Regions from separate parts of the Paenibacillus sp. FSL R7-0297 genome, predicted to be linked through region 3. Evidence: riboswitches for the same ligand, from Rfam matches in the RefSeq annotation. Region 3 holds a riboswitch; each other region holds the start of a gene.
The links. A riboswitch is a leader RNA that binds a small molecule or an ion and turns the genes downstream of it on or off. The one in region 3 is predicted to bind cyclic di-GMP.
Positions count from the first base shown of each region.

Region 1 (10,950 bases), 3.5 Mb from region 3:
AATCTCCGCGGGGCGGTGGCGGTGCTGCGCGATGTGACGGAGGAAGTGCGGCTGGAGAAGATGCGCCGCGATTTCGTCGCCAATGTCTCGCATGAGATCCGCACACCACTCTCGATGATGCAAGGCTACAGCGAGGCGCTGCTGGATGGAATGGCCTCCTCCCCGGAGGAGAGCAGTGAGCTGGTCCAGGTGATCCACGATGAGTCGCTCCGTATGGGCCGGCTGGTGAAGGATCTGCTCGATCTGGCCCGCATGGAAGCGGGGCATACAGATATGCTGAAAGTGCAAGTGGATGCAGGGGAACTGCTGGAACGGGTGTACCGCAAGTTTTCGGTTAGAGCCAAGGAGCGGGATATTATTCTTGAGCTGAAGAGACCGGATACCGAATTGCTCCTTAAGGCTGCCGATGAAGACAAGCTGGAGCAGGTGCTCACCAATCTGCTTGATAATGCGTTCCGCCACACGCCGGCCGATAAACGGATATGCATTCGGGCGGATTCCACCGTGCTGGAAGGCCGGAGGGTTCTGGAGATTGAGATACGGGACCAAGGGGTGGGCATAACGCCTGAGGATCTGCCGTATATCTTTGAGCGCTTTTACAAAGCCGACAAAGCACGTGTAAGGGGAGAATCGGGAGGGACCGGTCTGGGACTAGCGATTGTGAAGAACATCGTCGAGTCGCATCATGGGAGTATCCATGCCTCGAGCAAGCTTGGAGAAGGCACCGCTTTTACCCTGCGGCTTCCTGTCGAAAAACAGTAAATCCGGACAATGCATGACAGCGCCTCTGACAGCAGAGGTGCTTTTTGTTGAAACCACCACATTAATCTTGTTCAACGTGGAACATATCATAGAAGCTGAGGCTTGCAGGAGGCTGTGCATAATGATCTTATCCTTGGACCAAGGTACCACCAGTTCACGCGCGATTCTCTTTGATGAGGAGGCGGGAATGATCGCGCAAGGGCAATATGAGATTAGACAATCCTTTCCCCGGCCGGGTTGGGTAGAGCATGATCCGGAGCAAATCTGGGAGAGTCAGCTTGCTGCGGCCAGAGACGCTATTGCGGCAAGCTCCGCCCCTGCTGATAGTATTACGGCCATCGGCATTACCAACCAGCGCGAGACTGCACTGATCTGGGACAAGACTACCGGAACGCCGGTCTATCCGGCGATCGTCTGGCAGGACCGCCGGACTGCGGAGCAGTGTGAGGCGCTTAAGGCGCAGGGAATGGCCGGAGAGATCGCTGAGAAGACGGGTCTTGTCATCGATGCTTATTTCTCGGCAACGAAGTTGGCCTGGATTCTGGACCATGTGCCGGGGGCGAGAGAGCGGGCGGACCGGGGGGAACTGCTGGCCGGAACCGTAGACACCTGGCTGATCTGGAAGCTTACAGGAGGCGCTGTGCACGCTACGGATGTTACCAATGCTTCACGTACCATGCTCTACAACCTGCATGAGCGCAAATGGGATGACGGCCTGATCGAAGCGCTGCGTATTCCGTCTTCGATTCTGCCTGAAGTGAGGATGTCCGGCGGGGACTTCGGGGCTGCAGACAAGCAGTGGTTCGGTGTAGACATCCCCATCCGTTCTGTGCTTGGGGACCAGCAGGCGGCATTGTTCGGTCATACCTGCTTGGAGGCAGGCAGCGCCAAGAACACCTACGGCACAGGCTGTTTCATTCTGATGAACACAGGGACTGAGGCAGTGACTTCGAGTCATGGCCTGTTGACCACGGTAGCCTGGGGCATGGGAGACGAACTCTATTATGCCCTTGAGGGTAGTGTGTTCGTGGCTGGAGCAGCGGTACAATGGTTGCAGGAGGGCCTGGGGCTGATCGTAGCCCCAGCCGACTCGGAAGAGAAGGCGAGTGAGGTGGAGGACAGTGAGGGGGTTGTGGTCGTACCGGCCTTTACCGGCCTTGGTGCACCCTACTGGGATATGTATGCCAGGGGTGCCGTGTTCGGACTGACCCGGGGAACGACTGCCGGACATCTGGTCCGCGCAACACTGGAGTCGCTGGCCTTTCAGTCCCGCGATGTCATCGGGGCGATGGAAAAAGACGCTGGCATGCCGCTCAGCGGCTTGAGAGTGGATGGAGGCGCCGTGCGTAATAATCTGCTGATGCAGTTCCAGGCGGACATTCTTGGGAGCGACGTAACCCGTACAACGTATGCGGAGACCACAGCGCTCGGTGCTGCGCTGCTGGCAGGCCTTACCTCCGGCATATGGACCCGGGAGCAGCTGGAGAGCTTCAATAAGGCCGAGAAGGTATTCTCGCCGCAGATGGGGACGGAAGAGCGTGAGCGCCGTTACAACGCCTGGCAGGACGCGGTGTCCCGGACAATGGGCTGGGAGAAGCATGAAGGACAGAGGTAACGAGAACAGCTGCTGATATGGCAGCCTGCGCTTACCGAATGAACCGGATAGATTCACCTTAGGCAGGATGAACGCTGCAGGTTCTGTCTGAGGTGAGTCGAAACCTGAAGTATACATAAAGAAACAGCCCGCTGGCAGAAGTTGAACTGTGACCCACAAGAAAGACACTTTGAAAAAAGTGACCTTCTTGTGGGTCTTTTGTGTTTTAATCAGAATATTGGAAAAGGAGCGGGATAAGACTGTGGGAAATTTAAATCGAACCCTATTTACGGAAGATATCATTAGAAGATTAGAGAAGAATCCAAATGTTCAGCGAGTATCCGAGACGAATATTTCGTATACTGCTGAGTTTAAGTTGGCGGCAGTGAAGGCCTACAACGAGGGGACACCCCCGTCAGAAATATTTCTTAAGGCGGGCTTTGACCTAAATCTCATCGGTTCTAAAAAACCAAAGCATAGTTTGAAACGCTGGAGAGATAGCTTTGCTAAATATGGTGAACTAGGACTACTGGAAGAACGGCGTGGCAAAGGCAGCGCTGGACGAAAGCCTGCATGTGCCTTGTCTGCTGACGAAGAACTGAAGCGCGCAAAGGCGAAGATTAAATTACTAGAAGCTGAGGTCGACTTTCTAAAAAAGCTCGAAGCGCTCGAACGGAACCAAGGAAAACCTTAACACCTTCGGAGCGCTACGAAATCATTTATCACACCCTGAGAGCCCATGGATTAAGCCGTATGACTCGTTATCTATGTGGAGTCGCCGCTGTGAGCACCAGTGGCTATTACAGATGGCTGGGCGCCGAGCAAAGGCGTCAACTTCGTGCAGCCGACGACGAGCGCGACCTTGTTCTTATTAAGCAACACTTCAACGCATTACAAGGAAGAGCTGGCGCTTTGGTGATTAAGATGCGTTTGGAGCATCTCAGCGGTGTCACCATGAATCACAAGAAGATTCGCCGATTAATGCGTAAATTTAACCTTGTCGCAGCCTTACGGCAAGCTAATCCGTACCGTAAGATGGCAAAGGCAACGCAGGAGCATCAGACCTGCGCAAACTTACTGAAACGCCAATTTGACCAGAAAGAGCCGGAGAAAGTCTTTCTAACCGATATCACCTATCTGCGGTACGGAAACGGACAGTGGGCTTATCTTTCGTGCATAAAAGATGGAGCAACCCGGCAAATTCTTGCTGACTGTGTAGCAGGGACACTAGAGTTACCACTCGTTGAAAAAACCATTCGGCGTCTGCTGGAACGGCTTGATGGAAATCTTCATCCAGAAGCCATTTTCCACTCCGATCAGGGCATGCACTACACACATCCTAAAACTCGTCTCCAAATTGAGCAGGCAGGTTTTCAACAGTCTATGTCCCGTAAAGGGAACTGTTGGGACAATGCATCGATGGAGTCGTTCTTTGGGCATATGAAAGATGAAATGAGCGTTCGAGATTGTCAGAATCTCACAGAAGTCAGGGCTCGTGTTTCGGAATATATTGCCTACTATAACTCCGAGCGATACCAATGGACATTAAAGAAGATGACTCCTGACGAATTCAGAAGTCATCTCCTTGCGAGCTAGCTCTAGGGTATTTCTTTTAAACCGTCCTCAAATCGGGTCACAGTTCAAGTTCTGCTGCGGGCTGTTTGGATATCAACGAGAAACTATAAGTTCAACAGCTAAGATTAATACTCCATTACAAGAGCGACGTTCTGCCATCCGGCGCCTACTGTCCAGAACAGGACCTTGTCTCCGCGTTCAAGCTGTCCGGTAGTCACTGCTTTGTGCAGGGCGATAAACGGACTGCTGGTGGAGGTATAGCCGAATTCATCCCCGATGTAGACGGCTGCATCAGCGTCAATTCCGGTTTTGCCGGAAACGGCCTTGATGTTCGGAAGTGACAACTGGGAGAAGCAGGCGGCCTTGATGGATTCAGGTGCGATTCCGTTATTGCTGAGCAGAGTGTTGATTGATTCTGAAGCAGCATCCACACAGATGGAATCATCGAACGGGATGAACTTCACATTGAATTCTCCTGCAGCCACACCTGTACGTCCGAGATTAGCTAAACCTTCCGCCGGGAACAGCGAGTTACCGTAGACGCAGGTGTCGGTCTGATAGATCGAATCGATGAAGCCTACCGAATTCTCGTCACGCTCCAGAATGAGCGCAGCAGCTGCATCGCCGAAGTTGGCGTAATATACCGGGTCATTCTTGTCCGCATGCGGGGCAACGTAGTCAGAACCGATGACAAGTGCACGGCGGATTCTCGGGTTCGCCATCATTTGACGGCTGACCTGTTCAACCGAGGCAGTCATTCCTGCACAGTTGGCATTACTGTCGATACAGATCGTGTGCGATGCACCATTAATCAGGCGGTGAATCATCAATGAGTTCGTTGGGAAAATATATTCAGGAGTCTGGCTTGCATAAGCGATCAGGTCAATGTCTGCACCGGTCAGGCCGGTCTTGTCCAGTACATTGCTTGCGGCTTCAAAAGCCATTGTCAGGGAGTTCTCATCCTTGCTGTCGATACTGTAGCGGTTTTCACGGCCAAGAGCAGCCAGCAGGCCACGGATATCAATTCCCTTCTCATCGAAGTGCTGAATGAAGAAGTCATTGCCGATTCTTTTGCTTGGATGATAGATATCAATGTCCTTAATGCGAATCCCTGCCATAGTAAACCTCCTAAAAGTTTTGTAGCCCGTAAGCATACACTTCGTTTCGTGAGCGAATCTTGCGTTTCAAACCGCTAATAATGGTTTAACAATAAGTTAACTTAAGCTTGTACGGTAGACGTAATTTCCAGGTTTTCGAGTCCTGCTTTGCGGCCCAGACGCGCCAGCTGCATTTTGAGAATAGGGTTATTCTCAAGGGTAAGGCTCACTTTTTGGAAGCCGTCTGCCTTGAACATGATGAAGCAGCCTTCGAGCAACGGCACCACATCTGGAGCGGTTACATTAAGCTTGCGGCAATCGATATCCAGTGCATATTCGGATGGGTTGATCGGATTGATGGTCTGCTGATAGGCTTGTATCGATTTAAGACCGTCCTCGTTCGAGAAGGTTCCTTCCAGCTCGATGTTAATTACTTTCTTCGCAGTGTCCGTTTTCAAAATAAATTGTCCCATGTTCATCTCTCCCGTAATTTAAATTGCATGACTATTCAGAGTGACCTGATGATTCATCATGTTGATATCCCGAAAAACTACGTTCCTGCGACGATATTCGACAAAGTGAACTTGGTTTTGGGATATTTTGCCTTCATTATAACCAGAACTTTCTTGATTACGCAATACATAAGTCGAATGATGTAATATTATGCTATTAATTAACGAATATCTTCCAGCGTCTGCAGCAGAACATTGAACGCCGAGATCACTCTGGGTGCGCCGATACAAGGTGTCAGATGAAGCAGGATACCTTTGATTTGATCTACGGTCATCCCCACGCGAAGCGCCATTACATAGTGAACACCCAACTGCTCAAATTGTCCCATGGTGATCAAAGAAGAGATGACAGCAATTTCTTTCCAGTCAGAGCCGATGGTGGTCCGCTGAAAAATATCACCGTATGCATTGCCCATGATATACTCGGCTAATTCGGGAAAATGCTCTTTAATAGGAGCTAGGGCTTTGGCCCCATAGTCCCCGGAAAGATTGGTGAAATGATCCAGTCCACTGTCTACGTTCATATTCACTTGTTTGCCTCCTGATAGTAAGTTAGAGAATCAGTAAATTACAGCCTAGTTGAGATCCAGTGTACGGTGGGCCGTAGGAGGCATTTCGTCACGGTCGGTCAACAGCTCAATAACGGCTACGCGGTTAAGTTCAACTGCTTGGCTGATTGCAGAGGCAAACTCCTCTTGCGTCTCTGCGCGGAAGCCGGCGGCTCCCAGGGACTCAGCAAATTTCACTGCATCCATAGGGACTTCGAAAATGGTTCCATCGATACGTCCTGTTGTTTTTTCCATACCCTTAAGTGCCATATCCAGCTGCATATTGTTCACAACGATGAAAATAACCGGGATATTCTTGCAAACCGCTGTGTTAATTTCAGTTCCGAGCATCATGAAACAGCCGTCACCGGTAATGCAGAAGACCGTCTCTTCCGGCGAAGCAGTTTTGGCACCGATGGCCATGCCGATTGAATTCCCCATGCAGGCAAAGTAGGCATCAAATACAAAGCTCCCCGGTTTCTTCACGTTGAACCATTTGACCGCATTGAAGCCGTGGCTGCCGTCATCAACAAACACACTGCTGTTGTATGGAATCAAATCGCTCATCGTGCTCATTACCGAAGCCAGCGAGAGCTTGGGCAGCACTGGCAGCTCTTCAGTATAATGATTGGAGATCTCTGTTTCACGTCTGGTTATGGTGGACGGATCAACCTTGCTGAGATACAGCTCCAGGTTGTCACGCAAATCGCCGCCGACGGAAAGAGTGCGGGAAGTCAGTATTTTACCAACAAAAGTAGGATCAACATCGAACTGGATCAGCTGATCCGGATGATTCTCCCTCTTCAGATTGCATATGGTCATATCACTCAGACGCGAACCAAGCACGATAAACAGATCACTGTTGTTCAACATCTCATCCCCGTGCGTACATCCCCCAACGCCCACAGGACCGTGATAGAGCGGATGATCCGCAGCAATGGCTCCTTTACCGCCGGGAGAGGTTACTACAGGTATGTTGAACGTCTCGGCCAATTGAACCAGTTCCTTGTGCGCACCGGAGCGGTTAACCCCTTTACCCGCAATGATCAGAGGTCTGCTGGAAGCATTGATCGCTGAAATGAACCGTTCGTAGTTGGCGTAGCTGACGAGCTTTTCCCGCTGCGGCAGGACAATCCGGCATTCTTCAAGGCGCTCGGTCTGAACATCAAACGGAATACATAAATGAACAGGTCCTTTCTTGTCACCAAGGGCGATAGACAGGGCATGATTGAAAATTGTACTGAAATGGTCGCCGCGTTCAACCAGCTTGCTGAAAAGAGTGGCTGGTCTGAACATGTCCGCCAAATCAGAGAGATAGGATGTAGAATCCTGACACTGGGGAATACCCAGCTCTTTAATGGACTGATGGCCTGTAATGAATAGTACCGGGAGATTGTTGGCTTTGGCGTGTGCTGCTGCGGTTAGCAGGTTCGTTCCGCCTGGACCGGAGGTGCCGAAGGCTACCCCGAGACTGCCTGTTTTCAGTGCATAGCCGCCTGCTGCAAAGCCGGAGCTGGACTCATGTCGGCCGGGAATAAACTCAATGCCATAGTCAACAAGCTTGAGGGCTATAGGACAAATGGACTTGCCAATAATACCAAAAGAATGTGTTACCCCAAGATCGCGTAATGCTTCCGCCATATAATCTGCAACTGTCTTCAGAACATCCACCCCACAAGTTGTTTTTTGATTGTATGCTAGCAATAGAAAACCTGTACTCGAAATAGGAGCACAGGCCTGTTGCACGAATCACCATTACTGAACCGGATTCCCGGGGGGTTCATAGTTTTTCAGCAACCTGGCTGTCATGATCTCACCGGAAAAGTGAGACTGTAGATCCATGGCTTTGCGTCATTCCCTTTCGGTGAATTTTGCCTCTTATGTTGTTATCAATACAGCGAAGGATAATTTTCCTTTACAATATATTCCTCGCTCGCCTTTTGTCAATAAGCCTTGTGCAACAAAACGCGAAATTTGGCGAATATTCAGAAGTAATAGGAGATGAAATAATAGATATTCAAACTTTTGAAAATGGATGCGTCTGGAAGGCCAAAGTCTTATAATGCAAATGCGGAAAAAGAGCAGGGGTTAATCTGCATAAGCCATAAGCCTCATAACATTATAGGAACCTCATGAAACCATGCGGATGTATTAAAATTATAGGCTGGTAGAACCCCGGAATAGGTCTTAAGAAATGGGTAATTAAAATTTGAAATTATGTTAGTTTATTAGTAATAAAGAATTAGCAGTAAAGAAGTGCAAAGGCGGTTTTTTTACGTTATGCACTATTTTAACACTTTGTGAATATTACATCACAATCTTTTTTTTCATGCCAAAAAGAGACCTTTCCCTCAGACTGCTCTGTGGAAAAGGTCTCTTTGGGCTGCTGCTAGAATTTGAAAATATGGATTGTTTTTTGCAGCTGGAAGACAGATTGTGTCATTTTATCGGTCTCTTCCGCTACGGACTGCAGGGCATGAATTTGTTCGTTCATCGCTGCGGATACCTCCTGGGTACCTGCTGCTGTCTCCTGGGTAATGGCTGAGATATTCTCTATCGCTCCAGAGATCTTGAGCGCGCTCTCCAGCATCAGATCACTCTCTGCGGAGAAGGAGGAGATCTGCTCGGTTATGTATTGCACACTATGTACGATTTGCGCGAAAATATGTGCGGTCTCCGTAATCATCTCGTTCTGCACCTGAACAACCTCTTCATTAATAGCGATATTATCGATAGCCTGCTTGATATCGGCCTCGATGCTACGGACCAGCCCGAATACTTCCTTGGTGGAGGCGGTTGATTCTTCGGCAAGCTTGCGGACCTCCTGGGCTACTACTGCGAAACCACGTCCGTGTTCACCTGCGCGTGCAGCCTCAATAGAGGCGTTAAGTGACAAAAGATTGGTTTGTTCGGCAATTTCCGTGATGGTCTTGGTGATCATGGTAATCCCGCGGGCATTCTGTGAGAGTGCTTCGATCGTATCTGCTACTTTTTGCGTAGCCTGGATATTCTTCCGCATGCCTTCGGCTTGAGTGTCCACGGACTGGCGTCCCTTTTCAACCAGCTCCAGCGTATGGGTGGAGCGTTTATTCATTTCTTTGGTGGAGTTCGTATAATTGGAGACTTTAGTTTCGATATCTTTGATCGATTCCGTCATGTCGGCAATATCTACCGAGATTTCATTCGCACCCAGGGCAAGTTCGTTGGAGGAGGAGGCTACCTGTGTCATTACGATCTTAAGGTTCTGGTTCTTGTCCTCAATACCCCGGCTGGCATCCATAACCTGGCGGGTAAGCTGTGAAACATCGGTTAGGATCTTCTTCAATTTATCGATCATAGTGTTGAAGGAGCGGCTGATGTCGCCCATTGATCCGTTCTCGTCTGCACGGCTGGTGAAGTCGCCTTTGGCGATCGTATGCGTCACATTGGAGATATCCTCAAATGAAGATGTAAGCGTTCTCTCAATGAAGCGCGCAAGCGGGTAGGTCAGTGCAGCCAATACCGCAATCAGAATAATACCGATAATTACCTTGCCCATTGCGATGAGCGTAATTAATACAGGGACAGCGAATAAAGCGGCGACCAGGTAACATCCGGCAACGATTCTTTGTTTTAACGGCAGCTTGTTCATCCAGTCCATAGACTATAGTTCCCCCTAGAAATAAATATTGTGTATTGTAATATTATAGGGGATTAAAGCGTAATCGGTCTATTGTAAGAACTGACATAATTCTTTCCGGCTGTTCAAAAAGAGTATGTTTACACATTGTCTGCATATAATGCAGCCGCTTCGCGCAGAGTGGTCGCAACATTGTCAGCAAGCTCTGCCGGAGCGGTAACTCTAATGCCCGGGCTTAGGGATAAGATGATCCTGCAGGCAGACTCCAGCGTATTGAATTCGGCTTCGACTGTGTACCAGCCGGGTAAGGGTGAATGCTCCTTGAGTAGTACGGAAACATAACGTTCTTGTTTGAGATCCTTCATTATATTGTCCTTCACGAGCAGCTTGGCAGGATAGCGGGGCAATGCAGATTTGAATGCCATAGTAGAAGCTTCCCAGAAATGAGCCAGATTGAAATCATGGGGTCTGCTAAAATATTCATCCGTGACTTCAGCACTACTTATTCTGGATACCCGGTAGGTCCGCATTTCACCGCCTGTTTCGGCCACGGTATACCAGACACCACGTTTGGCTACGAGTCCAAAGGGTGAAATCAGCCGCTCTGATCTCTCCTCCCCGCGCATGTAACTGATTATCACTTTTCGGTCCTCCCATATAGCCTCCTGCAATGCAGTGAGACTGGGATAGGTTTCGCCCGACGGATGCCAGCCCGCACCATCAATATGAATACGCTCATTAAGAAGGCTGAAAGCTGCAGCGGGTTGTCTTGCACCAGCGGCCTGCAGCTTACGGACAGCGGAAGAGAACTCCGCCTGAATTCCCAGCGCCTGCAGAATGGCCGGGTCTGCCGGCAGCAGCAGCGCACCAATCTCTTTAGGGTTCATACCTGTCAGGGAGGTCCGGTAGCCCTCAGCCAGCCTCCAGCCTCCCTCCCGGCCGCGTTCTGCCAGCACGGGAATGCCGGAGATGCTCAGTGACTCCATATCCCGGAAGATGGTACGTTCGGAAACCTCCAGCGTTTGTGCCAGCTCGCGGGAGCTTATTTTACCGCGGCTTTGCAGCAGCAGCAGAATGGATAATAAACGGTCTGCTCTCATGGATGAAGACCTCCTGGTTATAAAGAGATTTTTCTGATTATTCAGGAACGGCAAAGCCGTTTCCACTTAAGCAGAACATATTTTAAGTTTATCATATATATATGTCAGTTGATGTCATATATAAGAGTTGATATTAATAAAGT
Region 1 is NZ_JBBPAQ010000001.1:3,774,979-3,785,928, forward strand. It holds gene MKZ24_RS16490 (HAMP domain-containing sensor histidine kinase) at 1-762, shown strand, start outside; gene glpK (glycerol kinase GlpK) at 884-2,377, shown strand; one part of gene MKZ24_RS16500 (IS3 family transposase) at 2,619-3,000, shown strand; one part of gene MKZ24_RS16500 (IS3 family transposase) at 3,000-3,952, shown strand; gene MKZ24_RS16505 (3-oxoacyl-[acyl-carrier-protein] synthase III C-terminal domain-containing protein) at 4,057-5,049, opposite strand; gene MKZ24_RS16510 (hypothetical protein) at 5,151-5,501, opposite strand; gene MKZ24_RS16515 (carboxymuconolactone decarboxylase family protein) at 5,702-6,064, opposite strand; gene MKZ24_RS16520 (thiamine pyrophosphate-binding protein) at 6,116-7,759, opposite strand; cyclic di-GMP riboswitch class I at 7,878-7,974, opposite strand; gene MKZ24_RS16525 (methyl-accepting chemotaxis protein) at 8,478-9,728, opposite strand; gene MKZ24_RS16530 (helix-turn-helix transcriptional regulator) at 9,848-10,807, opposite strand.
Region 1: another riboswitch for cyclic di-GMP. It lies ahead of MKZ24_RS16520 (thiamine pyrophosphate-binding protein); the one in region 3 lies ahead of MKZ24_RS01315 (transglutaminase-like domain-containing protein).

Region 2 (10,950 bases), 7.2 Mb from region 3:
GACTTGTGTACTCATTCTAATAACCTCCTGGGATGTGTATTTATTTGTTATTGTATTTAGACTCATTCTAAATCTATATACAATTTAACACAGAATACGCCGTATTGCAACTCGTTTTACTAATATAAGGTTACTGCAAATTCTAGCACTCCCCTTTCAGAACATCCTATTATTTCCGTCACAATGCTGTTAAAAAACCTATATTGACACAAGTCACCCCGTCCGGCAGAGAAGCTCACATTTATCCTAAACCAATGTGATATCTGTCTCCGCTGCCTTCCCCTTCCCGCTCCGGAAGATCGCCCGCATCTCGTCCCGTTTGCTCTTGGGGCTGAGCACGTACACCGTGTCTCCCGGTTCAATAACCGTGCTGCCATGGGGCGTCACAATGCTCTTGTTGCGGATAATTGCCGTGAACAGGATATCATCCGGCAGGCCGATCTGCGCTATCTGCATCCCGGCAATCGGCATATGCCGGTCTATTCCGATATGATTGAACTCGGAATCCGTCTTGCCAAGGGCGACGAGTTCCATCAGTGACGGCTGGCCCGCATCCTCCCGGCCGACCAGTTTCAGCCGTGAGGCCAGTGGTGAAATGGTCGTTCCCTGAATGACCGCAGAGGTCAGGACAACAAAGAATACTACATTGAAGAACAGCCGGCCCTGCGGAAGCCCCGCGAGCAGCGGGTAGGTCGCAAGCACAATGGGGACGGCACCCCTGAGTCCGGCCCAGGAGATCAGTGTCTTTTCGCGGAAGGAGAACTTGGCAAACAGCAGACTGATGAATACGCCCGCAGGTCTTGCTACTACCATTAGAATAACGGACAGCAGTATGCCCTGCCAGGCAATATCCGCCAGCTCCTGGGGAAAGACCAGCAGACCGAGCAGGATGAACATGGCAATCTGCATCATCCAGGCAAAGCCGTGATTGAAATTCATAATCGTACGGTGATACATCAGCTCGGAGTTCCCCAGCACCAGCCCCATAACATAGACGGCAAGCAGGCCGCTGCTGTGGACCATCGCCGAAACCCCGTAGGTCAGAACCGCAAAGCCGATAGCCATCACCGGATACAACCCGGTAGAGTCCAGATTAATCCGGTTGATCAGATATGTAGCCAGCTTACCGATAAGAATCCCCAGCAGGAGACCGATCCCCATCTCCCAGAAGAAGGAGAGCACCAGACTCCAGATTGCAGTATCAGGATGCTGTATCCATTCGATCAGGGAGACGGTGAGAAATACCGCCATCGGATCGTTGCTGCCGGATTCTGCTTCGAGTGTAGAGGTCAGGCGTTTATCAATGTTTTTGCCGCCCAGTACTGAGAACACCGCAGCCGCATCCGTCGAGCCGACAATCGCCCCGAATAGGAAGCTCTCCGCCCACGGCACGCCTAATATAAATCTGGCAAAAACACCGACAACTCCCGTTGTCAAAAGCACACCTGCCGTAGCCAGCGACAGCGCCGGCTTCATGACCGGACGGATATCCTTCATACTCGTCTGCATTCCGCCTTCAAACAGAATAACCACAAGCGCAAAAATCCCGGCGATCTGTGTTAATGAAGCATTGTTGAAATAAATGAAATGGCTGAGCACCATACCGGCAGCGATAAACAGAACCAGTGCGGGCATACCAAAACGGGTGGAGAATTTGGTGGACAGCACGCCTACCAGCAGCAAGACCGCCAGCAGCAGAATAATTTGATCTGCAAGATGAGTCATCGATCCGGTTCACCCCTTTCCCATTCATACTTCGCAGCAAAAAACCCCGGTGGCTTGTTAAATCCACGGAGCTTATTATGCCGTCCTTTATTCTCTTGAATACACCTGCAGCTCCTGAATCGACCAATAGTTGCCTCCGGAACCGGTCTGCTGTATGCGGATATAACGGGTTTGGACCTGGGAAAAGGCAATCCTGGTCAATTCCAGCTTTCCTTTGCCGGATGCTACCTGATTCCAGCTTTTGGCATCATCGGATACCTGGACGGTATATCCCCGGGGATAATCATACGATGATAAAGTATAAATCAGCTCTATGGCTTCTATTGCATGTACTGCACCTAAATCAATCTGGAAGTATTCACCTGATGCCTGATGTTTGCCGGTATCCCAGCGTGTACGCCTGTCTCCATCAATGGCACTCTCCGGCTTCGACGCTGCCGTGTTCACATTAGACGTAACCTTCCAGCCGGTCCGGTCCAGCGGGACGAGTCCGGTTGCTGAAATCTGTGTCTTCTCCGACATGACACCAGAGCCCGACACTCTTACCGCATAAGTATACAATGTGCCCTCCTGCAGTTTGCTGTCAGTATACTCTGTGTTCCGCACACCTGCCGCAATCATTTTCAGTTCACTGCCCGGGCCGTCGGCCCGGAGCACTTCATAGCTTGCCCCGGGAGCCTCCAGCCAGCTCAGATGCATCGACAGCCCTTTAACTGCCGTGGCCTTGAAGCCTTGCGGCGCAATATCCGCTACTTCGGAAGAGGGCTGCAGAATATACTGCACCGCCTCACCCGGAGCCAGCGTTTCGGTGAATTCCAGTATAGGTGTGGCATTCCTGCCCGACATATAGCTGCGTGCCTCTTCATAAGTATCTCCGCGGCCAAAGCGTTCACCCTCATATACGGTCTTCTCCGGCATGGTCACCTTTACTTTAATGGTCTGCTCGGTTTCTTCAAAGTTGACAAAGTTCACAAGCAGCTTGTTGGATGTGGCTCCGCTGCCTGCCAGAGGCTCAAGGGTGGAAGTGTCTACCGCCCGTACATACACCATTTTGTCTGCCAAATCATCTTTGTTCGTAATCTGATAGCTCAGCGGCGCCCCGTGTGTGGCATAAGCCAGATCCAGCCGGCGCATAATACTTACGCGTGAGTCTTCACCTTCTTTGGTATAATAAATCTCTGTAGCTCCCGGATCATGCTCCTCCAGGTTAAAGCCGTACTTGAACAGACTGAAGTTCTTGAAGAAAGCGGCATGCTGCACAAACATATCGGCATATCCGATATGCCCCCGCATAATCCGGTCAAACACTGCCGCTGTCCGCTCGGACGCGCCGTATTGATAGGCATCCACATGAGTATCCGAGGTGCCGAATTCGGTGGTGAGCATTTTTTTGCTGAGGCCGTCTACAGCTCCCCCAAAGGTCTTCAGGTTCTCTGTAAAGCTGCCTCCATTGCTGAAAATATACGATTCACCATAGGAATGCCCATTGGTCAAATCCGTTACTTCCTCCAACTCGTTCCGCTGCTCCGGGTCCCGTTCCCAGCCGTCCGGATCTCCGCACTGCTTAAGCATCCCCTTCTGATTACCGCAGGAATCTTCGCTGTAACCCGGCCAGTATGCCCAGCCCGGGGCCACCGTCTGCAGATGCGGTGCGATCGTCTTGCCTTTCTTATTCAGCCAGTCGGCTATCGCCAGATTGACTGCTTTGGAACGGTTGAACAGTCCGGGCTCATTATCCACCTCATAATACTGGAAATACTGGCCGTACTGCTTGAAATAATCGGTCAGCTTCTTCTCCGCATCATCCGGCAGTGAACCGTCTTCCTTGAGCTTGATATCACCCGTGTACAGATAGAGGGCAACAGCCTGCATATTATAATCCTTCAGGACCTCGTAGTACTCCCCCATATTCTCACAGGATCTGCCCACATCGCTGGCACAGCTGGTCCGCATAATGTTGCCGCTGTAGGCTAAACCCAGCCATTTCATAATATAAGGCAAATGCGTAACTGCACCTTTGTCAAAATAGAACTGTTTGTTGTTGACCATGGTTCCGGTCAGCGTATAGCTCCCGTGAATCGGCTCCTTGACCGGAGTCTTCAGTGCTTCCAGACTAAGGTTATCCCATGTCCACCAATTATACTTATCCTCCGCAGCCGAGGAATAGATCCCGCGCGCTGCCCGCAGCGTCAGCTCGTTGGTTCCGCTGATGAGCTGTTCTTTGGGAATGTACAGCTCATAGGTTTTGCGGAAATCGTATTTACTGTCCGTACCGTCCACACCGGCAATCTGAATAATCCCTGACAGCTGCCGGTTGGAGAATACGCTCATCTGCGGTACGGATTTGTAGGCATCAAGGATGCTGACACGAAATAAGACCCCGTTAACCGGGATCTTATCCAGCTTGTAGGTAATCCGCAGTTCAGGATTGGTAGCGCCGTGCAGCCCGGACGGGATACTCTGAAGCTCCGCCGCCTTGACTGCGGTTGAAGCAACGCTGAATACCCCCTTGGCCCCGTTTGATCCGGCTGATGCAAACTCTGCGGATGAACCGTCATGCTGGCCAAGCTTCCATAGCACAGTCCCCTCCGGAACTGCGGGACCCGCATCCTTGGCCGCAGATAATTCCGACATGTCAACTTCCACCTCGCCGCTATTTGTCCCATCCTCTCCGAAGACAGAAACGGACAACAGAAACAAGATGATCAATGCTGCAAATTTTAGTAGTAGATGAATGGGTTTGTTTCTCTTTGTCTTGAGTCTAGTCCTCATTCCTTTGTCCTCGCTTTCTTCCGGGGTGGCTGTAATGTACTGGGTTCCGTAGAGCTTCATTCATCATGACCAGCTTCATTCCTTAAGGAAGAGTCAGCGCATTCTGGGAAATCAACGCCTGCTTCTGGCGCGGGCTTTGCCACATCAGACGAACGCTTGCGTCACCGTGATTCTCATAATACTCCACTTTAATATCGTAGGCAGTTGCGGCTGTAAGAGTTATACTTCCCTCCCGGCTGACACCGCTTTGCTTCTTCCAGCTGTCAATGATCAGCTTGCCGCCGATCCACACACGGATGCCGTCATCAGAAGAGGCTGTGAAAGTATACTTTTCACTGTAGACTGGCTTGATCTTACCGGTCCAGCGTACGGAAAAAGAGTCCTTGCCGATTCCCGGCGCCGGCGAATCCCCATGCCAGTTGAAGTCAATCCTGTTATCATTCCGGGTAAGCATCGGTTTGCCGGACAGCTCCGTATTGCCGAAGTATTGCCCCTTGAGACCGTTGCGCGATACCGCAGCAAGTGTGTTGATTTGAGCATTCAGTGCCAGCTTGTAATCATCCCGTGATACGGTGTACTTATTGCTCATAAAGCTTTGAATTTTCTGGAGATTATTATTCTCAAGCAGCATTTTCCCCCATGTCATCGTATATACCCATTTACTCTGGGTTTGAGACAATATGACAGGGTCTGGAAGCTCTCCGCTCTCCCCGATACCGATGGGTTTGCCGTCAGCCAGCATCAGAAGGTTCTCGTAATAGGACTGCTTGAAGTCATTGTTATAAATATCGGCTGCCAGTACATCCACCTTGGAGGCACCCGGATAATAATCGCTGTAAGGCTTCGCCCACTCGTTCGGTGCATTCGGGTTCCATACCCAGAGCAGGTTATTCAGCTTATGTGTGTTCACCATACGGTCGTACACTATATCCCACAGCCGGGCAAAGTTATCCTTGTGCCCCCACCAGAACCAGTTGCCGTTCATTTCATGATATGGACGCCATAAAACCGGAACTCCGGCATCCCGCAGTTCTCCCAAGTACCCGGCTACCTCATCCAGCTCGGCGATCAGAGCTTTGTACTGAGGAGTTCCCGGAGTAACGTATGCGTCAAATTTGTCCTGGCTCAGATTCATTTTTACATTAGCCCATTCGGGAGAGGTTCCCGGCAGATTCTGATGGAAGGTCATCGCTACAATGCCTCCGCCTTTGTGCCACTTAATGGCACTGTCTACGACAGCCTGACGCTGCCTGGCAATGGTCTCCTTGGACTGGTTGTTGATGGCTCCCAGCTCGTAGCCGTGCAGAACGGCGTACTGTCCGCTTGCGTTCTTAAGCTTATTATTGAATTCATCGGGGCTCTCCAGGTAATCATGCTGGCCGGAGATCATGCCCTTGCCGCTGAGATCGGACAGATAGCTGAGCAGTGCAGCAGCTTCCTTGGAAGCGGAGGGATTAACGGGTTTGATGGAAACGGCAGGAGTGTTTACGGGGCGTGCTACGGGAAGACTGCGCGCCTCCCCCCATGGCAGAAGTGAAAGGATAAGGATAATAGGAATAATTGTTGTATATAGCCTGTACTTACGGTAAGTGTTCAATATAATCTCCTTTCCCCGGGTTTCACTGCCGCCTTAGGCAGGCAGGTATGCAGTTCTCTGTTAAGAGGCTGCAATGAATTAACCGGATGGTCTATAGCTTAGTAGCCCTGCTAATAGCAGGGCCATTAAGATTGGACTTTATAGGATTTAGAATTGTAACGTCTTAACCAGTATCAGCGCCAATAATGAATACAGCTGCGGGGGTATGATCCTAGGAAGCGGAAGGGAGAAACAGTGCGCTCGCGGGAACCGTTGCCTTAACTTGGCTCGGACTCTCCCACATCAGGCGTGCTCTGGCATCTCCTTGATTCTCGTAGTACTCCACTTGTATATCATATAGCTGACCGGCTGTCAGGCTTATGCTTCCTGTGCGTTCGGTCCCGCTCTGCTTCATCCAGCTGTCGATCACAAGCTCACCATTGATCCGTACGCGGATGCCGTCATCTGAAGTGGTATAAATCTGATAAGTCTCAGTGTATAGCGGCTTGAGCTTACCGCTCCAGCGTACAGAGAAGAAATCTATGCCGATTGCGGCATCCGGCGTGCCTTGACGCCAGTTGAAGTCAAGCACTGCATCGGTACGTACCACTGCCGGGGCACCAGACAACGTCATATTATTGAAATATTCCGCAACCAGCCCGTTCACCGCCGGAGCCTCCGCCGTAAGATTCTCCGGCGTTGAACCTTCTGTCGGCGTTGGTGTCGCTGTTGGTGTTGGCGCCGCTGTTGGCGTCGGTGCCGCTGTTGGCACCGGTGTTGCTGTTGGCGTCGGTGCCGCTGTTGGCGTCGGTGCCGCTGTTGGCGTCGGTGCCGCTGTTGGCACCGGTGTTGGTGTTGATACTGGTAATGGCGTTGCTGTTGGTACTGGTGTTGCAGTCACTGCCGGAGCATCCAAGCCTGCTTTGCTGGCTGAAGAAGCAGCCGTGTTCACAAATAACGCGCTTGTAGGGACAGTTGCCTTCGCCTGGCTTGGACTCTGCCACATCAGACGGATATTGGCATCGCCTGCATTCTCGTAATACTCCACTTTGATATCATAGAGCTGGCCTGCTTGCAGGTTTATGCTTCCTGTACGCTCGGTACCGCTCTGTTTGGTCCAGCTGTTGATTACAGCTGTGCCGTCAATATAGACGCGGATACCGTCATCGGATGTAGTGATAATCTGATAGGTTTCACTGAAAGTCGGTTTGATCTGACCCGTCCAGCGGATAGAAAAGCTATCCACTCCGAGCTTCGCATCCGGCGCTGTCTGGCGCCAGTTAAAGTTCAGCAGCGCATCCTTCCGGACCAGAACCGGAGTGCCCGAAAGCGTCATGTTCTTGTAGTATTCCCCCTGAAGACCATTCTGAACGACGGGGGCCGTCACAGTATCATTGGAAGCAGGGGGCGTCGGGATCGGCATTGCAGTCGGTACCGGCATTGGTGTTGCTGTCGGTACCGGCGTTGGCGTTGCTGTTGGTACCGGCGTTGGCGTTGCTGTTGGTACCGGCGTTGGCGTTGCTGTTGGTACCGGCGTTGGCGTTGCTGTTGGTACCAGCGTTGGCGTTGCTGTTGGTACCGGCGTTGACGGAGCAAATGTGCCTGCTTTATAATCGTCCCGGGTCACCGTATAGCTGTCGCTCATGAAGCTTTTGATGGTAGCATCGGTATTGGTTTCATACAGCATTTTTCCCCAGCTCATCATATATACCCAATTTTTCTGGGAGAGCTGCAGCTTTGCCGTGCTTGGCATTTGTCCATTCTCGCCAATGGCAATCGGTTTGCCATTCGCAAGGGCAAGCAGGCCGTCATGGTATTTATTCATATAATCGTTCTCATATATATCTGCCGCGAGTACATCCACCTTGTCAGCCCCCGGATAGGTCAGCGCATAAGGATCAGACCAGGCATTGGGTGCATTGGGGTTCCATACCCACAGCAGGTTGTTTAATTTATGAACGTTCACGAAACGGTCATACATAATATTCCAAAGCGAAGCAAAGTTATTTTTCTTCCCCCACCAGAACCAGTTACCGTTCATTTCGTGGTAAGGTCTCCAGAGTACGGGAACACCAGCATCCCGCAGGCTTTTAAGTGAAACTGCCACTTTGTCCAGATCTGCAATCAATGCAGTGTACTGTGTTGTACCTGGAGTAATATATTTATTGAATTCCGCCTGGCTCAGCGGTTTCTGAACATTGGACCAGAGGTATGCGGTACCGGGCAGATTCTCATGAAAAGTCATGGCTACAATGCCGCCGCCCTTATACCAGTTGATCGCGCTGTTCACAACATTTCTGCGCTGCGCCGCTGCTGTACTTTCCGATTGCCCGCTAATTACGCCCAGTTCATACCCGTGAAGAGCAGCATATTGTCCGCTGGTTCCCTTCAGCTTGTTGCTGAATTCGTCCGGACTTTCCAGATAGTCATGTTGGCCGGTAATAATGCCTTTTCCAGTGATAGAATACAGATCGTCCAGCAATCTGACTGCTTCGGTTGAAGCCTCCGGATTAACGGGCGCTTTGGAACTAGATGCAGCTTCTGCAGATGAAGGCATTCCGCCGAGTCCCAGAGGTACTGCAGTCAATAAAAGGGCCAGAGACAGCACAGTGCACAGCAAACGAGACTTACGGTAAGTTATCAAAATCCATCTTCCTTTCGGTAGCCAGGCTGCCACTCTTGCGAAGGCCCTATAGCTTTGCGTCCCTATCTTTCGATTAGGTTTGCCTTTGTCGTATTGGAAGGATTAATCCCTCTTACCGTAAGTATCGTCTCTATTTAGTTTTAATTTAGAGCAAAAATGAATTTTTCTTAATAATTGGTTCTTAATACCTGTTTTGGATTTGTAACAATTGGTTATATAGATAGATTAGACCTACGAAATAAATTGCTGCAAGGCGATATCTTCCCAATCCAAGGTGATTCGGATGTTATCTTCCTCCACCAGCTCAGAGCCGGTCTGCACTTCGATAAATTCCATATCTGTCAATGCCAGGATCGCATGCTTGGTGCCTTCCGGAATCCGTACGACATCCCCCGCCTTTACATTATGCATTTTCTCATTGAGCACAATGCTGGCTTCACCGCTGACAATGGTCCAGATTTCACTGCGTTTGTGATGCAGCTGATAGCTGATATTTTTACCTTCAGAGATAAAGATCCGCTTCGTCAGCACCTCATTACCTTCCGCATATTTCACATAATCAATTACCTTGTAGTGGCCCCAGCGGCGTTCTTCGTACATCGGTCTTTGTTCAAAAGATTTCAGCACTTCCTTAATGCGCGGGCTCTCCGCCTTGTGCGTAACCAGAATTCCGTCCGGGCTGGCGGCGATAATCAGATCCTTCGCCCCGATCACGGTGATCGGAATGTCCAGTTCGTTGATAAGGCAGGTGCCTTCGGAATCTGCAGTGACGAAACCTTTGCCAACATGATTGCTGGTCATTTCTTCGGTCAGCGTATTCCAGGTGCCCAGGTCCTTCCAGAATCCGGCGTAAGGCTGAACCACGATATTCTCTTCTTTTTCTACCACCTCATAATCAAAACTGATGGAAGCCAGCAGTTTATACTGCTTCTGCAGTTCCTCATAGTTCAGTGGCAGTCCTTTGCGCTGCAGAATATCCAGCAGATACCCAAGACGGAAAGCAAACACGCCGCAGTTCCAGAGGGCGTTCCGACTGATTAGCTCCTCAGCCTGCTTGCGGTCCGGCTTCTCCTGGAAGTGGCTGACCTGCAGATACCCGCTCGCTCCCGCTTCGGCGCTGGTAGGAATGATATAGCCGTATTTCTCGGAAGCATGCTCCGGAACTACGCCCATCAGCGCCAGATTGGCGCCGCTCTCCAGCATCGTGCTCTCCAGCTGCAGAACGGTATCGAAGAAGGACGACTCCACATAAGGGTCGACGGGCAGGATGGCTACCGTCTCGCTTGGTGAAACACCGGCGATCGAATACAGGTATGCTGCAGTCAATGCAATAGCAGGGAAGGTATCGCGCCGCTCCGGCTCAACGATAATCGGCACCCCGCTGCCCAGCTGGCTCTGAATCATCTCTACCTGGCTGCGGCCGGTAGCCAGGTAGGACGATTCCGCCATCCCTGTCTCCTGCAGCTGTCTCCATACCCGCTGTACCATGGATTCCGGTTCACCTGCCGGGCTTTCCAGTACTTTCAGAAATTGCTTCGAACGTGAATCATTGGACAAGGGCCAGAGCCGTTTACCAGAACCGCCTGATAGAAGTACTAGTTTCATAAGTGAACCCTCCTAAGTTTATGTGATGTCGCGAAAATATCGGATTGTTATTGGGAGCTGCAGATTGCGGAAAAGCTTAATGCGCTGGCTGTTATGAGAGTCACTGCAAGGAATGTTTGGACTTTCGGCCGCTGTTGCCTCCGGATTTCCTGATTAGACCGCTCTTCGCGGTAGAAATCCAGAGACAAAGGCGGACGCTAACGCTCCTACAGTTCCAAAATTCCTCTCCGTTCCATTACATAACAGCTGGGGCTATTCGCTTCGCCCGCAGGCGAAGCTCCCGGCTAAAGATCCAGCTATTGCCGCTTGTTGTTGCGGCAATTGAACCGTGGCTGCCGCTATGCTTGCGCGGCAGGAAAGATTTAAAGATGCTTAAGTGCCTCTTGTTCCAAGGGACTCCCGCTCGCCGTAGCAGCGGGGGCAACACAAGATTCTCACAAGACTCTCACAAGACCAAGACACAAGACTCTTGTTCCAAGGGCTTGCCGCTCACTCACGCGGCGGGTAGGGCAAGGATCAAGTGCACTTGTGCTCCTCATTTCCTCGTTTGGCCCGCATCCGGTGGAATCAAGTGCATTAATGCTCCTCATTTCCTCGTTTAGCCCGCATCCAGTGAAATCAAAGGGAT
Region 2 is NZ_JBBPAQ010000001.1:7,506,931-7,517,880, forward strand. It holds gene MKZ24_RS32560 (Dps family protein) at 1-15, opposite strand, end outside; gene MKZ24_RS32565 (potassium/proton antiporter) at 247-1,725, opposite strand; gene MKZ24_RS32570 (discoidin domain-containing protein) at 1,813-4,359, opposite strand; gene MKZ24_RS32575 (glycosyl hydrolase) at 4,580-6,094, opposite strand; gene MKZ24_RS32580 (PA14 domain-containing protein) at 6,306-8,717, opposite strand; cyclic di-GMP riboswitch class I at 8,731-8,811, opposite strand; gene MKZ24_RS32585 (sugar phosphate nucleotidyltransferase) at 8,949-10,322, opposite strand.
Region 2: another riboswitch for cyclic di-GMP. It lies ahead of MKZ24_RS32580 (PA14 domain-containing protein); the one in region 3 lies ahead of MKZ24_RS01315 (transglutaminase-like domain-containing protein).

Region 3 (10,950 bases):
TTCCCCATTCGGACACCCCCGGATCAAAGCTTGCTTACAGCTCCCCGAGGCAGTTTCGTTGTTCGCCACGTCCTTCGTCGGCTCCTGGCGCCTAGGCATCCTCCGTGTGCTCTTATTAGCTTAACCGTCACTCCGGTGTTTCGCTTGCTTGCTCCTCTTGTTTTGAATGCTGCTCATGGATTACTCCATTCACCAACACATTCAAAGCCAAAGGTCGCTGCACAATCGAAAACCTTCGTTCTGCACTAATAACTATTTCAACTTGCTTACACAAGTTTCAGCTAAAAGATGTTCTAAAACGCAAATTCGTTTCGGTATCCAGTTTTCAAGGATCAAGGTGCTGAAATTTCGGGACAATCACGACTGTGATGTTCGAAAATTCAGACCGTTTAAAGATGAGAGCTTAAACTCTCAAAACTGACCAACGAGTGAGTGTTTGAACCCTAAGGTTCGTTGTGGAAGCTTTAGCTTCCGATTTGAATGTTTCCGTTGCAGGAAACGATTCTCCATAGAAAGGAGGTGATCCAGCCGCACCTTCCGATACGGCTACCTTGTTACGACTTCACCCCAATCATCTACCCCACCTTCGGCGGCTGGCTCCCTTGCGGGTTACCCCACCGACTTCGGGTGTTGTAAACTCTCGTGGTGTGACGGGCGGTGTGTACAAGACCCGGGAACGTATTCACCGCGGCATGCTGATCCGCGATTACTAGCAATTCCGACTTCATGCAGGCGAGTTGCAGCCTGCAATCCGAACTGAGACCGGCTTTGCTGGGATTGGCTCCACCTCGCGGTTTCGCTTCCCGTTGTACCGGCCATTGTAGTACGTGTGTAGCCCAGGTCATAAGGGGCATGATGATTTGACGTCATCCCCACCTTCCTCCGGTTTGTCACCGGCAGTCACTCTAGAGTGCCCAGCCTTACCTGCTGGCAACTAAAGTCAAGGGTTGCGCTCGTTGCGGGACTTAACCCAACATCTCACGACACGAGCTGACGACAACCATGCACCACCTGTCTCCGATGCTCCGAAGAGGGGCACTATCTCTAATGCTTTCATCGGGATGTCAAGACCTGGTAAGGTTCTTCGCGTTGCTTCGAATTAAACCACATACTCCACTGCTTGTGCGGGTCCCCGTCAATTCCTTTGAGTTTCAGTCTTGCGACCGTACTCCCCAGGCGGAGTGCTTACTGTGTTAACTTCGGCACCAAGGGTATCGAAACCCCTAACACCTAGCACTCATCGTTTACGGCGTGGACTACCAGGGTATCTAATCCTGTTTGCTCCCCACGCTTTCGCGCCTCAGCGTCAGTTACAGCCCAGAAAGTCGCCTTCGCCACTGGTGTTCCTCCACATATCTACGCATTTCACCGCTACACGTGGAATTCCACTTTCCTCTTCTGTACTCAAGTCACCCAGTTTCCAGTGCGACCCCAGGTTGAGCCCAAGGTTTAAACACCAGACTTAAATGACCGCCTGCGCGCGCTTTACGCCCAATAATTCCGGACAACGCTTGCCCCCTACGTATTACCGCGGCTGCTGGCACGTAGTTAGCCGGGGCTTTCTTCTCAGGTACCGTCACTCCGGTAGCAGTTACTCTACCGGACGTTCTTCCCTGGCAACAGAGCTTTACGATCCGAAAACCTTCATCACTCACGCGGCATTGCTCCGTCAGGCTTTCGCCCATTGCGGAAGATTCCCTACTGCTGCCTCCCGTAGGAGTCTGGGCCGTGTCTCAGTCCCAGTGTGGCCGTTCACCCTCTCAGGTCGGCTACGCATCGTCGCCTTGGTGAGCCGTTACCCCACCAACTAGCTAATGCGCCGCAGGCCCATCCCCAAGTGGCAGATTGCTCCGCCTTTCATTCTCTCTTCAGGAGAGGAAAGAAATTATCCGGTATTAGCTACCGTTTCCGATAGTTATCCCAGTCTTGAGGGCAGGTTGCCTACGTGTTACTCACCCGTCCGCCGCTAAGTTCATTTGAAAGCAAGCTTTCAAATGAACTCCGCTCGACTTGCATGTATTAGGCATGCCGCCAGCGTTCGTCCTGAGCCAGGATCAAACTCTCCAAATTGTATTTAGAAAGAGCGATTGCTCATTTTGAAACATCTGACGAGAATTTTCATTCTCACGATGAAGTTTCTAAAGCGTACAAGACGCTGTGAAACTCATCATTTTTGGATCTCGCCGAAGCGATCTCCCACTCACTCGTTGTTCAGTTTTCAAAGATCAAGCTTGTTGTCAACGACGACTACCGCGTCACCAGCAACTCTTATAATATATCACGTTCATCCGAGTAATGCAAGCTTTATTTTGAATTCACTTATTTAAGTCATTTCTCATTAAGTTTGCCGCTCCAACAACGCTTACTTATAATACCCTATCTCTCTACTAAAAAGCAACCCTTTCCTAAATAAAAATAACCCGCTTAATAATTAAGCGGGTTATCCTCAATGAAACTATAAATGCATCTGCTCTTAGTAGAACTTAGCTGCAGTATATTTACTTGCTACTTTAACCAGATCTGCTGTTTTGCTGTTCTTGGCAAGTCCAGCATCAACTGTAGTATCAATAGTTACCCATTTGCCATTAAGGAACACTTCATTCCAAGCGTGGTAAGACGTCACATAGCTTGTGTTACCCATAACCAGTTTGGTAGGAATACCTTCACTGCGAAGCATAGTAGCGAATAAGGAAGCGTAGTCGTAGCAGATTCCTTTCTTGGAAACAAGAGTACTGTCGTTGTTAGGGATGTAATCTGTAGTTACACTGGAAGCCAGGGAATAATCATACTTCACATTGGCAACGATATAATTATAGATAGCCTTCACTTTGTCTTCATCTGATGTCAAACCTTGTGTAAGTTGTGCTGCTTTCAGAACTGCTTTATCGGAAGAACTCCATTTAACATTCTGTACGGAGCTCAGATATACTGCGTTGGCGTTGCTCAGGCTAAGATCTACCGTCTCGGAAGAAATTACTTTGTATTTGTTGCCGGTAGTGTTCTCAAGTACGGAAACCTTGTATGAACCGTTACCTTGTTGCAGCGGGAATGTTTCAGTTGGTTTGGAGGTGTACAAGTTGTAAGTGTAGCTGTTATTGTCTTTGGTGATCATCAGCTTAATCTTCTTATCCTTAGGAACATTATAAGATACTCCGATAACACCCTGATCCAGTTGACCTATGTTCAACCAGCCTGCATCTGCATTAGCAGCTTGAGCTGTACCTGTCTGCATCGACGTAACCACTACGAATAGTGTAACCAACATTAGATAGAACTTCTTCATTGGATAAAACCCCTTTCGGTAGCTGGCTGCCATCCTTACGGGAAGGCCCTTTAGCTTTGCGTCCCTACCTTTCGATAGGTTTGCCGTTATCGTATAAGCTTTATCTGTCCTTGCTTCTACCATAAAATGCTAGATATACAATAAGAACAAACAAAAAAAGCCTCTTCATTCGGTAGCTGGCTGCCATCCTTACGGGAAGGCCCTTTAGCTTTGCGTCCCTACCTTTCGATAGGTTTGCCGTTTATCGTGTATTAGCTTTATATAGTTATATCTTACCATATCTATTTCTATTATCAAGACCTAAATCACTAGATTTCTGCGAAAACAAATAAAAATTTTAAGTATTTTAAATTTTTCCGTCATCATTCTACAAACATCAGGATAACTTTGCGTGAATGATAAGTCTATGCGTTGGATTCACCAGCGGATCACAAGTAATGAGTGTAAGAATCTTGTCATCCTCATTCCCTTTCAATACGGATACATCGGTCGGTTCCACAATAGTTACATCATAAACTACATAATTGTATTCCTGCTTACCGGTTGTAACGGAAATAGCGTCCCCCACTCCGACTTCATTCAATCTATTGAACAGCCTTCCCGTAGTTCTTGATCTATGCGCTGCAATCGCAGCATTGCCAGTAGCGCCGAGCGGAGCCGTCTCCTTCATATGCGCAGCTGCATGCTTCATATTCGCCTTGGTGGCGCCTTCCAGTACAGGCAGCTTCAGATCTATTTTGTCGATTTTGATAATCGCCATCACCTTGCCTCCGACTTCAATCTCAGGCGCTGCAGAGGGTTCAGGCTCTTCCGCAGCCGACTCATCTGCCAGCAGCTGGGTTACTTCCGCGTAAGGCTTACTTAGATCAGCACTGGCCGGAGCTGAGGCAGACGGAACGATTTCACTGTAGGCCTGTTCAGCCTCTTCCAGCAGCTTTTGCTGCTGACGGTCATTGTACCATTCGCTTCCTTTGGGATAGAGCATAATTAGCACCCCGGCAAGTATAATCAAATAGGATAATTTCCGCATGACAATCGCCTCCGTAATATAGAATAGATGATACCCTTCCGGAATAATTAAGAAGCAATGCTTCTATATAACAAGTAGAAACGACTTTACCGTCCTTTTTAAGGACGGTACCGTTTCAGCGAGAAATAGAAGGTAATTTATAGCAGCAAGCATATAAATTCATATATTTTCAGAATACCCACTTCCGGCTTCCGAAGAAATTAATGATTACCGTAACAAATGTGACCAGCACTTTGGCGATCAGCACTTGAATACCGAGAGAATCGGTCAATATATGAATCAGCAGCACCGATATAACCAGCACCAACAGGTTCAGCACGATAAACCTGACCAGCTGCATCCGGTCGAAGCCCTCTTTATTGCCGATGTCCCTGTCACGGAAGGTTACCTTTTTGTTCCAGAAGAAGCTGTTGGCCGTACCGGCGCTATAGGAAATAATCTGCGCAGGGGTATTGATCATCCCAAGGGAATGCAGCAGTGTGAATACAGCAAAGTCAACCAATGTATTCAGCAGGCCTACCGCATTGAATTTCAGGAACTGGATGAACCCCGCACTCCATCTCTTATCTGGCATAATCGCTTTCCTTCCGCGTGTCTTCTATTTCCGCATCCGGATAGCCTTTGGTCTCACGCACAATATAGAGCGGTCTGTCCTTCGACTCATCATAGATCCGTCCGATATACTCTCCAATTACCCCCAGCAGCATCAGCACAATCCCATTGAAGAGCAGGTTCACGCCAACTATAGATGCCCATCCGGGTACGGTCCAGGAGGTAAAGATTTTTTGGAACAATACCAGGAACAGATAGATGAAGCTGGAAAAGGACAGAAAGAATCCGATATAGGATGCGATTTTGAGCGGTTTGTGGGAAAAGGAGGTGATGCCGTCGAGCGCAAACCGGATCATTTTCTTGAGCGGATACTTCGTTTCCCCGGCAAAGCGCTCCTCCCGCACATATTCTACCATGGTCTGCCGGAAGCCTACCCAGCTCACCAGACCCCGGACGTACCGGTTCTTCTCCTTCAGACCGCGCAGCACATCACAGACTTTACGGTCGATCAGCCGGAAGTCCCCGGTATCGGTAGGGATTTCAACACTGGTCATACTGCTGAGCAGGCGGTAAAAGATCTTAGCGGTGACTTTCTTGAATAAAGTCTCCCCGTGACGCTTCAACCGCTTGGCATACACAACTTCGTAGCCCTCTTTCCACTTCGCAATCATCTGCAGAATAACCTCAGGAGGATCTTGGAGGTCTGCGTCAATCACCACGACTGCCTGGCCTTCGGCATAATCCATACCAGCCGTAATCGCCACCTGGTGGCCGAAATTACGGGAGAAGTCGATCAGCTTGACATGCTCATCCCGGCTGCTGATCTCGCGCATGATCTCCGCCGTACGGTCCCGGCTGCCGTCATTGACGAAAACCAGTTCATAGGAATCGCCGCAACCATCCATTACTTTTTTGAGCCGCTCATAGGTTACCTGAATGACTTCCTCCTCATTGAACATGGGGACAATCACACTGTATCTGGCTTTCACCTTAGTTCCTCCTATAAGTTTCTACGAGATCCCCCGCAATAAAACTGACTTTTTAAGCATCTGTGCCTCATTAAATAGTGCCCCCTAGAATACCCAGGAAGGGAACCACCGCAGTACCGTATTTATATAACTGCTATTAACCTGCATTCCGGATAATACCGGATAGAACATTACAAACAGGATGGCTGCTGCAGCCACATAGGCATACCGCAGGTATTTAGCATCGCCGAATCTGCTGTCAAGCAGCTTCAGGATATAGACAACCGACAGAATCATAAACGGCACCATCGCAAAATAATGGTACAGGAACGTCTCACGCGGCACAAGCATCCACGGAACATACTGTGAGAAGAACCCGATCCAGATCATGTACAGATTCTTGTCCCGGCGTTTCACGGTAAACCACACGGCTGCCAGCATAGCGAAGATTCCTGTCCACCAGATGAGCGGATTCCCCATGGTCACGATGCTGCTGGCCTTGCCTTCCGGCAATCCTTCACCGCCGCTGAAGAACCAGACCGGACGTTTCATGAACGGCCACTCCCACCAGGAGGAGGCGAACGGATGCGTTGCTACAAGCTGGCTGTGATAGTTGTACATATTTTTCTGGGCATCAATCAGTCCCTTAATGGTGAAGCCTTCCGCCGAAGCAGAGAGCGCCGGTACAAAGGACAGGCTATAGATGATAACCGGGATAGCAATAAAGAATAGGATGCAGCTGGCCAAAGTGATGATGGTGTTCTTCCAGAAGGACTGGTCCGCTGTCCGGCAGGCCGCTTTGAGCCCCTGACCGGTCAGCTTGCCTTCAGCCAGCAGACGGCCTGCAGCCTTATACTCCCTATACCGCTCAAACAGCGCCAGTGCCAGCATCACCGCAAGTCCTGCCCCTCCGTACAGGACAATCCACTTGGAGGCCACTCCGATTCCGAAGAACAGTCCGGACCAGAACAGCGGAACCAGCGTTGTGCGCAGCGGCATACGGTAGAAGTTCATCGTATAATACCGCTGCATGAAATAGAACATCAGCATAATGAAGAATACGCCGTATACATCAATCGTCGAGATGCGCGTCTGGGTGAAATGCATGAAGTCCAGGGCGAACAGTCCGGCTGCTAATGCAGCATACGTAGTCTTCCGGAACAGCCGCATCGCCATAATATAGATCAGCGGTAGCATAGCAATTCCAAACAGCGTGCCGATGATACGCCAGCCAAACGGATTAACGCCAAACAGCTCCATGCCGGCACCGATCAGCAGCTTGCCAAGCGGCGGGTGCGTATTCTCATAAGGGACAATATCATGATAATGTTCATAAGCCGTCCGCGCATGATAGATTTCATCAAAATACGTACTGTTCATGAAATTCGAATTTTCCGGGATCAAGGACTGCTCATCGAACAGATGGGCTGGTTCCCCTCTTTTGGCGGCAGCAGCGGCATCCGGTGTAACTCCGGCAATCGGCAGAGGCGTCTTCGGTGCCTCCTGGCCATAGAACGCCACTTCATTCAGGGTGAAGCCCGGAGAGGTGACTGTCAGCTTGACGTATCTTGCCGATACGTTCAGCGGCTGGCTTTTCCATATGAAGACATTGCCGACATCCTCGCTCACATCCAGCGGGCTGCTCCAATTATCCGGAGTCTGGCTGAACTCCAGCTGAAACTTGCCCGTGCCGACACCGCCGAAGATATTTACCCGCTCCAGCTGGTGGGCCTGCCCCAGATCCACATAGAAGCTCTCGCCGCTGGCGGCAGGCTCCCACAGGGTTTCAGGCGACTTATTGTCCCCCAGATGATAAAGCGCAAGCGCTCCATAGAGCACCGTTATGGCGATCATCCAGATCCAGTCTCTGCGCTGCAGCTTCAGCGGGGAACGCCGTTCTTGCTTGGCAAGGGGCTGAATCCCCTCTGCAAGCCGCACATCTGCTTCAAATTCAGCCTGCGTAGTAACAGGCTCTGGCAGGAGCTTTGTTGCTTTGCGGATATATACATCGTACCCAACATACAGCAGATATAATGCCAGAACTACGGTCGTAATCGCTGTAACCAGGACAATTCCGTCTGTCGGCGGATTGCTGCCGGTATTGAGATAGGCCAGCGTATAGCCTACATTAATATATTGAGTCAGTGAGAATCCGAGAAACAGCGTCAGGAAACGCCGGTCCTTGCTCTCAATGAAGGTGAATAGAGACAGTAGCAGAACAGGATACAGGTAGCGTTCATGCATTTTGGTACCAAATACAAAGACAACCGTGATCAGCACCATGCCGAGGAAATACGATTTAGATAGATCCTTACGGTCCTTGGTATTGAAGGAATAATAAGCAGCAAGAGCTACTGCTACAAGTATGAAGATAAAGCCCCATATGCGGTAAGGTATGCCGAGCCAGGTGACATCAAGCGCTGACCACATCGGATCCGTCAAAGCATAAAGATTGAATGCATTAACCGTAGAATACGGATAAGAAGATAAAGTGCTCTTATATAATTCAATCACTCCGGCAAAACCACCGTTATTCCAGAAGAATGGGGCTGCGAGCAGAGCAAATATTCCCAGTCCATAGACAGCGCCCAGAGCAAGCTGCTTCCAGGCACGGTGATGATAGAAGGCAAAGAGCAGGACCGGTGTGAAAATCAGCGCCTGCGGTTTGATCAGTGTGGCAATGGCGAAAAAGATTGCTGCGCGTACAAAGGTTCTATCCACTACTCCCATTATGCTGAGCAGCAGGAAGATAAGGAAGAAGGAGTCTGCTTGTCCCCACGCTGCAGAGTCCATCAGCACTGCCGGGTTAAACAGGAACAGCATCATCAGCCCGATCGCAAGTCCGGGTCCGATCTTGGTGCGCGCGCCTTTGTAGATGATCCAGCCAAGCACGAGGTCGGAGATGATGGCCGGCAGCTTATACAGCACAGTCTCTGCGCCTGATCCGCCCGCAAAGCTAAACAATCCTCGGAGCAGACTCAGCAGGTACAGCACATACAAGTAGCCTGGGGGGTAATCCGCGAAATAGCCTTCTTCATAGAATTTGCCCGGACCAAGATCAGTCAGACGATGGCTCCAAGCCATGAATGTATTCATATCATTCTGATAGCCCTGCGCAGTCAGGCCAATCCAGATCCGCAGAATAAACGCTACACCAAACAAGACATACAGCCAGCGTGTATAGATCACGTCCTGCTGGTTCAGCAGGCGTTTACTGCTGAAGGCTCTGTGATATAAAAGAGCAAAGAACACACTGAACACTGCCGATATCAGCAGCAGCTTGGCAGGTGACACCTTATGCGGTGTTTCTGCCGGCTGGCTCCCGCCGCCCGCATCCGCCCCGGCCGCCGGTGCACCGCTGTCCAGCGATACAATGCTCACGCCTTCCGGGGCTGTATCCAGCTGTTCTACGGACAGATCATCGAAATAGGCCTTGCCCTGAATCAGGTTGGCATATCCGCCCAGGGCAGCACCTATCCCGATCTCGGTCTGCTCTTTGCCGGTCTGGCCGATGAACTCGAGATACTGCCAATCGCCAGCTGTATCCTGGGTGGCGGGATAACCGCCGCCAATCCCGACTGGGAATATATTAGCACCCATTCCCCCGCCTGCTGTACTGACTATTTTGACATAACCCGAGATCTTATAGTAGCTGTCCGGCGAGACGGCAACCGTCTGTACCCACTTCAGGTGATTGGGTTCAAGGTTCTCAATGACTGCCGCTTTGCTGCCGGAGTGAACATCCTCGGACTGAACGGACAGCAGACCGGAGGCATCGCCCGGGATCCACATATCTTTGCTCCAGCCGGCTGGAGCACCGTCCTCCCCATCCTCAAAACCCGGATTCTGCAGTAAATTCCCCTCAGCATAAACGTTTGTTACAGGAAGAATAAATAATAAGAGCATCAGTATAACGGTTGCCGCCGCACGTGTATTCTTGGTCATCGTTCCACCCTCACCTCGTCAATGTTAATCCAGCCGTTACCGCCGGTTATGTAAACTTCTGCCTGCATCCCCTGCTCCAGCGCGACCACAGGAAGTGTAACCTGATGATAATCTTCCCCTGCCTGCAGTTCGGCTTCTGCCAGCAAAGTGCCGGCTGCACGGATTCCGATCTTCCCGCCGCCGCTGCCGCCTGCACTAACCATGGCGGACAGCTTGTAGTCACCGGCTGCCGCGGCAAAAACCTGCGACACGCTTTTGTCAGCTCCCGCATCAAGATAAGCCAGCCTAGTTCCGGCGTAAGGCTTATTATCAGCCACTCCCGTTCCCGCAGTGAATGTCCAGCCCGAAGTTCCTTCTTCAAACCCCCCATTCCTAAATTCAGCAGCGGGATTCTCCGGAGCTACCGGAAGCCTGTCCGCTTTGTCATTAGTAAGCATTACACTGTAGTTGGCGAAACGCTTAACTGTATATGCTGCACTTGCCGCAGGAAGCGGAGAGCTATTCCCAAAGATATATGCGGCATTGGCAGGCACCATGTTCAAATCGTCAAATCTGTATCTCCCAAAGGAGGATACACGCTGGAAAGCTTCTCCCGGATTGGCGTAAACGACGGAATTCTGGAAGTCCTGCGGATTGATCCGCTCATAGAACAGCACATAAATGTATGGCATATTCACATTATTGGTAATATAGATTTCTCCCGGGCTGTGTTCGGAAGCATACTGCACCGCCTCGCCGAAAGAATCATAAAAAGCCGGCCCGATCCGGCCGGGGAACTCACGGAAATAATCATTGGAGAACAGGACAAAAAATATTGTAAACACTGCAGCGGCCAGTACAGCAGCCCCCTTGACTCTCCCCGCAAGCCACACAAATCCGGCGCTTACCAGCATGATGAACGGATAGAAAATAATATTGATCCGGTTGATATTTACACTTGTAATAAACGCCATCAGCACGGCAATCAGGAACCAGAGCAGCAAGATTCCATACCCTGCGTTCTCCCGCCGCCTGGTCCACCATGAATGTATAAGGACAACCAGTCCCAGCAACGCAAAGGGCAGCGCGATCGGGTACGCATAGCCATAAGGAGAAATTGAATTCCATGGCAAGCCGTCAGTCCCGCTAAGCATAAGCTTGCTGAATGCACTGAAGTTATCCGCAGCTGCCCT
Region 3 is NZ_JBBPAQ010000001.1:317,119-328,068, forward strand. It holds rRNA gene MKZ24_RS01305 (23S ribosomal RNA) at 1-126, opposite strand, end outside; rRNA gene MKZ24_RS01310 (16S ribosomal RNA) at 513-2,070, opposite strand; gene MKZ24_RS01315 (transglutaminase-like domain-containing protein) at 2,474-3,265, opposite strand; cyclic di-GMP riboswitch class I at 3,298-3,378, opposite strand; cyclic di-GMP riboswitch class I at 3,452-3,532, opposite strand; gene MKZ24_RS01320 (class D sortase) at 3,660-4,313, opposite strand; gene MKZ24_RS01325 (GtrA family protein) at 4,483-4,887, opposite strand; gene MKZ24_RS01330 (glycosyltransferase family 2 protein) at 4,877-5,854, opposite strand; gene MKZ24_RS01335 (phospholipid carrier-dependent glycosyltransferase) at 5,939-9,778, opposite strand; gene MKZ24_RS01340 (hypothetical protein) at 9,775-10,950, opposite strand, start outside.